DNA from 2 places in the Mesorhizobium sp. genome. Region 2 is predicted to be linked to the other one. Evidence: riboswitches for the same ligand, from Rfam matches in the RefSeq annotation. Region 2 holds a riboswitch; the other holds the start of a gene.
The links. Region 2 has a riboswitch for cobalamin ahead of ACO07C_RS26295 (CbtB domain-containing protein). Riboswitches for the same ligand answer to the same signal wherever they lie in the genome.
Positions count from the first base shown of each region.

Region 1: linked by a shared signal. The riboswitch ahead of ACO07C_RS15095 (aromatic ring-hydroxylating oxygenase subunit alpha) and the one ahead of ACO07C_RS26295 (CbtB domain-containing protein) in region 2 are both predicted to bind cobalamin.

Region 1 is NZ_OZ245860.1:3,192,810-3,196,011, reverse strand. Features, by position in the region: gene ACO07C_RS15100 (2Fe-2S iron-sulfur cluster-binding protein) at 1-363, opposite strand, end outside; gene ACO07C_RS15095 (aromatic ring-hydroxylating oxygenase subunit alpha) at 442-1,689, opposite strand; cobalamin riboswitch at 1,885-2,086, opposite strand; gene ACO07C_RS15090 (DUF680 domain-containing protein) at 2,602-2,811, shown strand; gene ACO07C_RS15085 (DUF680 domain-containing protein) at 2,879-3,115, shown strand; gene ACO07C_RS15080 (ABC transporter ATP-binding protein) at 3,201-3,202, opposite strand, start outside.
Region 2 is NZ_OZ245860.1:5,457,714-5,460,915, forward strand. Features, by position in the region: gene ACO07C_RS26285 (hypothetical protein) at 1-281, opposite strand, end outside; gene ACO07C_RS26290 (CbtA family protein) at 284-1,030, opposite strand; gene ACO07C_RS26295 (CbtB domain-containing protein) at 1,192-1,401, opposite strand; adenosylcobalamin (AdoCbl) riboswitch at 1,402-1,551, opposite strand; gene ACO07C_RS26300 (histidine phosphatase family protein) at 1,657-2,229, shown strand; gene metH (methionine synthase) at 2,345-3,202, shown strand, end outside.

The sequences.
Region 1 (3,202 bases), 2.3 Mb from region 2:
GTGCAGCGAGAAATCGCCCGTCGGTCCATAGGCCTTGACATGCGTGCCAGGCTTCAGATGGTCGAACATCCAGCGCGTGCCGATGCTGCCCGCCTGCGCCTTCACCGTCACCGCGATCGAGAATGGCCGGGATGGCGAGGACGACAGCGTGTAGGTGCGCATCAGCGGGCCGTCGACGGTCGGCAATTCCAGCGTCACGAACTGCCCTGGCTTGTAGCGGAACCAGGTCTGGTTGTCGGAGCGGAAAGTGAAGGTCTTCACGTCCGGCGCCTCGTCGCTGACGCCGATCACTTCCAGCACCTGGAGCCTGTCGTTCCAGGGTGTCATCTGGTCGAGATGACGATAGAGGCCAAGGTCAGTCATCGCGTTCATCCCTCAAGTCCTTCTTGCACTGCTCATGTCGTGATCACGGAACCGCTGAGCACTTTTGGGCCACATCAGCTAGGCGACACTGCGCAGCGCCGGACGGCCGCCTTCCGCGAGGCGTGGGCCGATAAAGCGCGCATACCAGTCGACGAACTGGATCACGCCCCCCTCATGCAACTCGGAGTAAGGGCCTGGTTCATAGGCCGGCGACAGGATGCCGAACGCGTTCTCCTCGACGATGCGGCGGTCCTGATCGTTGGTCTCCGTCCACACATGGGTGAGCTCGTCGAGATTGTAATCGACGCCCTCGACCGCATCCTTGTGTACCAGCCACTTCGTCGTCACCGCCGTTTCCGTGGCGCTGATCGGCAGCACGCGGAAGGTAACGGCGTGATCAATGAGGATATGGTTCCAGGTCGTCGGATAGTGGTAGTGCATCAATGTGCCGATGCGGTCGGCCGCGACGCTGTCGGAGAGGTTCTTCTTCACCGCCCGCTTGCCGTTCATCGTGTAGCTGACGGCATCCCGCAGCAGCGGCGCGCGGGTGGCGCGGTACTGCCCTGCCGGATCGATGCGGAACTTGCTCGGCAGGCCCGCCGCTTCGCATTTCGTCCAGTGCGCCAGCATTTCCGGATCGCTGTCGGCGCCCTGCACGCCGGTTACGGTCGGTGCTTCCGGGAAGGTCTTGCACAGTTCCGGATGGTTGCCGGCGCAGTGGTAGCATTCGCGGTTGTTTTCCCAGACCAGCTTCCAGTTGCCCTTCTCGATGATCGTGCTTTCGAAGGCGACCTTCGCTTCGCTCAACCGGTGCGGCAGGAGATAGGGCTCGATCATCGCCCGCATCGGCGCGAAATCGGCGGGTTCCCCGGCCAGGCAGATGAAGATGTAGCCACCGACGCTTTCGCAGGCGACCGGCTTCAGCCCGTACTGGCTCTTGTCGAAACCGTCCGCCATCTGCCGCGCGAAAAGCAATCGGCCATCGAGCTCGTAAGTCCATTGGTGGTAGGGGCAGACAAGCTTTGCCGCCGTGCCTTTCTCGGTGTTGCACACGCGGCTGCCGCGATGGCGGCAGGAATTATGGAAGGCGTTGATCTTGCCCTTCTGGTCGCGGACCAGCACAACCGGATAGTCGCCGATCTGCACGGTGATATAGCTGCCGGGCTTCGGCAGTTCGCAATCGTGACCTATGAACAGCCAGTCGCGATACCAGATCAGCTCCATGTCGAGCTTGAAATAATCCGGGTCGGTATAAAAGGGCTGCTCGAGCGAGAAGCCGTCCCTGCGATTTTGCAGCAGCCTCAGCATGTCGTTGCGCGCGTCCATGTCCTGTCCTCATACTTCGCATCGGCCCGAAATCGGAAAACGCGACGCAATCCAAATCCCGGAGCGTACTTGCGCGACCAACAGGGCGCATGTCGCTCAAAGACTGAACCGGGGGGGAGGAGAGGAGTGACAGGACGCCGGCCGGCAATGCGCCGGTCAACCACCATCCACCTCTTGACCGCCCACCGCGATCAGTCGAGTTCTATATCTCGGGCTGGTTTCCGGGCTCTGGAGTGTCCAACTGGACGGTCGCGACACCTTCCCAGGCCTTGGCCCAGTGGTCTCCCGTTGCGACTTGAACTCCACCACCGTTGCGGGGGCAGCGCCGGGTTTCGACCGGCTTCCCAATTCTCCGCTTCGTTCGTCTCGAAGCGGCACCTGAGATGACATGATCTAATCACGACAGCGTTTGCGACATCGGCATGAAAGCGACATCGCATCCATGTGGCGCGACACGCATCCAAACATTCTCGACCCGCAATCGCAAAGGGATCGCGATGGACAAGTGGTACCCGGATGCGGCCATAGCGGCGGATCAGGCGCTTCGGACCGAGGTTCAACATGGTTAAAAAGCGCTAACAGTATCGAAAAGTGACTATTAGCACTTTCTAAAATCGAACCGAACGGTTCGTTTCTGTTGACACTGCGTGCAAGACGGTGTGAACGCCGGCTCACGAATCCAGTTGGCGACGGGTTCGACGGAACAACCTAAATAGCTGATAATAATGCATAAAATTGGCGGAGTAGAGACGCCTGGTACAATTTCAAGGTGTGGATTCATGGTCCACGCGGAACAACTTCGTGATTGGAAACGGACGGGTGGCTCACCCACATCGGGGCTGTCCGAACGACGCGAATTCCTTCCAAGACACGCCGCTAGACGGACGGAAAAAATATACTGGAGTACCAAAAATGAAAAAGATCATCCTTACTGCCGCCGCCCTTCTGGCGATTTCCGGCAGCGCTTTTGCCGGTAGTGATAACTACGGCTCGAACGGCGCCAACCAGCAGGCAAACACTGTCGACAGCTCGTACACCGCTTCTATCAAGAAGTCGGAACCGGGCGCCAAGCAGCAGCCTGCCACTCAGGGCGCCAACCGCGACCTCTTCGGCAACAACTAAAACTGCCGATCGCGGAGATGGAGCCATGCGCCCCTCCGCTGAACTTTGAAATTCAGGAGTACGAAAAATGAAGAAGATCATTCTCGCCGCCGCCCTTGTCGCGATTTCCGGCAGCGCATTCGCCGCTAGCGACAACTTCCGCGCCAACGGCCCCAACCAGCCGGCGAACGTCAATGTCGACAATGCGCCGACGGCGTCGATCGCAAACAGCAGCTCACCGGTCTACAAGTTGCTGAATTCGGCAAATGACGGGCAGAAGTCGGCCCCTCAGGGCGCCAACCGGGACCTCTTCGGCAACCACTAACAGCCGAAGCTGACAACCAAGAAAGAGCGGCGGGCCCAGCCCGCCGCTCTTTTTCGTGGAAGGTTCCGGCATGCGGTTGCCTGTTTC
Region 2 (3,202 bases):
CCCCACAGGCAGTAGCTGTACTGGATGTTGCCGTAGTTCATCAGCCGCCTGAACGTCAGGTCGGTGCGCTGCTGGCGCGCGGCGAGATCGAGGATCCTGCCGCGATAGTCGTGAATGACAGCCATCTGGCCGTGGGTGAGGCTGGGTATCGCAATGCCGCTGGTCGGCCCGCCGGTGCTGACGCTATGGGCGCCGGCGGGAGCCGCGAAAACCAGGAGCAAAACGGCGCCCGCGAGGGACGCCGCCGCAAGGCGCACGGACTTGTTGGCGCGCGCCAACATTGTCAGCGCATGGCCGGCCGCTTGGTGGCCGGGCGGGTGAGCTGGCCGCCGTAGCTGCGTTCCACCACGGCGCCGAAGACGAGGCCGAGCGTCGTCCACAGCACCACATGGATGCCGAGCGAGGCGACGCGGAAGCGCCACAGCAGATCAGCCGAGAATTTTTCCGGCACTTCGTTGATGGCCGGCAGCGCGTACTGGACGAGGGCGATGAAGATGATGAACGCCGCCCCGGCGATGATCGTCGCGTTCCAGGCGCCGAACTGCGCCCACAGGCGCCGCGCCAGCGCCACGGCGGCGACCAGTGCGGCGATGGAAACCACCAGCATGACGAAGAACAGTTCCGTGCGCGCGCCGATCGTGTCGCCATTGCCGACGGAGGGCGGATTGGCCGGATATTTGATGTAGGGCACCAGGACGATGGCGACGAAGCCGGCCAGCGCCAGCAGGGCCGCCGTGCCCCGCGGACCGAAATTGCTGACGCGGCCATAGGTATAGGCAAAGACCAGCGAGAACAGCCCGCCGATCGCCGCGCCATAGACCAGCACGCCGGTCAACAGGCCAAGGCCGGCCTGTGTCGAGCGGCTGACGATTTCGGGTTCGGGCGCCTCGCCGGCGGCTTGCGCGTTCGCCTCCTCGAAGGCGATGGCGCGGTCGACCTGCGGTTCGCCATAGACCCTGGCAAAGCCGAATGCGAGAATGCCGGCGAAGACGCCGATCAGCATCCCGCGAAGAAGAAGATTTCCAACCATGGTCATTGTCCCCACGGCATGACCGTGCCGTCCCTCGGCAGGGATCATGCGCTTGTTGCATGTTCATTGCATTGCAAGACCGCAACGCGCCCCCGAGGGACGCGCGGCCTAAAGCACTATGTCAATTGCCCGAAGCGCGGCGCGCTCGCTGGCACGATGCATCAGTGACAGGGGAAGCCGAGCAGGTGGCGGCCGTCATGCACGAATTCGTGCACACCCATGCCGGAGATCAGCGAGGTCGCGCCTTGCTCCGCGCCGATGAAATAGATCGCCAGCACCATCAGGAGGCCGCCGAAGATCGCCCACGGCAAAAGTTCTTTTACTGGGATCGGCACCGGACCGTAGGTGGGTGCGAAAGTAGCGTTGGACATCTAGACCTCTCCTGGGATGCTGCGTCCCGTTGATCGAACCATCGGCTACGGGAGAAGGCCTGACTTTCGGCAAGAAAAATGCCGATCACAGTGGCGCGACCGTGCCGGATTTACACCGGCTTCCAAACCCGTATCGTTGAAGACACTATCCACCGGATCGATAGCCGTCAACGAATTGTGATCGCTGGCACGAAATCCTGTATGTGCCAGATCGCGGGGCGATCCGCGACCCGTGGTTTGAATAGGCAGCTTCCCATGCTCGTACGCCTCACCATGATCCGCAGCGGAGCGACGCCCGCGACGCGCAAGGGGGCGTTCGCGCTCGATGAGCCGTTGGAACAGAGTGCGCATGGGCTGGCGGCGGCGGTGGGGGCGGGGTTGCGCCGCGCCGACCGGGTGCTGACGAGCCCGATGCAGCGGGCCCGGCAGACCGCCGAGGCGATGTCGCTGCAGGCATCCGTCGAACCTCTTCTGGCGGATCAGGACCACGGACGCTGGGCCGGCAAGAGCCTTGAAGAGGTGCACGCCGATGATCCCGACGGCATCGCGGCCTGGCTCGCCGACCCCGATGCCGCGCCGCATGGCGGCGAATCGCTGGCCGATGTGTCGCGCCGGGCTTCGGCGCTCATGGATCGCCTGATCGCCGAACACAGCCGCACGATCGCGGTGACGCATGCCAGCGTCATCCGCGCGGCAATAGCGCATGTCCTCGGCGCGCCACTTTCCGCCTGCCGCAAGATCGACGTCGAGCCGCTGGGGATCGCCGAGTTCTCCAGCGACGGACGCCGCTGGATGCTCAGGATCGCCAGACCGGGAAAGGCCGATTGAGCGTGCGAGTGCGAAGCCCTTGGGAAGCGGCGTGACAAACATCGCCCGAAGGCGTATGTTGACATAAAGATGTCTTTATGTGACTTGGGTTTGACTGTCGCCCCAAGGATAAAAAATGTCGCGGAATTCGCCATCGCTGGACGACCTCCTGGGCCCCGTCGCGGCCACGCCCGACGGTTCGGAGGTGCTTGCGGCGCTAGCGGCGGCGGCGCGCGAACGCATCCTTATTCTCGACGGCGCCATGGGCACGCAGATCCAGGGGCTCGGCTTCGACGAGGCGCATTTTCGCGGCAAGGCCTTTGCCGGCTGCGCCTGCCACCAGCAGGGCAACAACGACCTCTTGATCCTGACGCAGCCCAAGGCGATCGAGGACATCCACTATCAGTATGCCATCGCCGGCGCTGACATCCTGGAGACCAACACATTTTCGTCGACTTCCATCGCGCAGGCCGATTACGGCATGGAGGATGCCGTCTACGCGCTGAACCGCGACGGGGCGCGGCTGGTGCGGCGTGCGGCGAAAAGGGCGGAGTTGGAGGACGGCAAGCGCCGCTTCGTCGCCGGGGCGCTCGGGCCGACCAACCGCACCGCGTCGATGTCGCCGGATGTGAACAATCCCGGCTATCGGGCTGTAAGTTTTGACGATCTGCGCCTTGCCTATGGCGAGCAGCTGCGCGGGCTGATCGACGGCGGCGCCGACATCATCCTGATCGAAACCATATTCGACACGCTGAACGCCAAGGCGGCGATCTTTGCCTGCAACGAGATTTTCATCGAGAAGGGCGTGCGCCTGCCGGTGATGATTTCCGGCACCATCACCGACCTGTCGGGCCGCACGCTGTCCGGCCAGACGCCGACGGCCTTCTGGCATTCGGTTCGCCATGCCAGTCCCTTTACCATCGGCCTCAACTGCGCGCTCGGCGCCAGCGCCATGCGCGCGCATCTGGCCGAAATTTCGGGCGTCGCCGATACG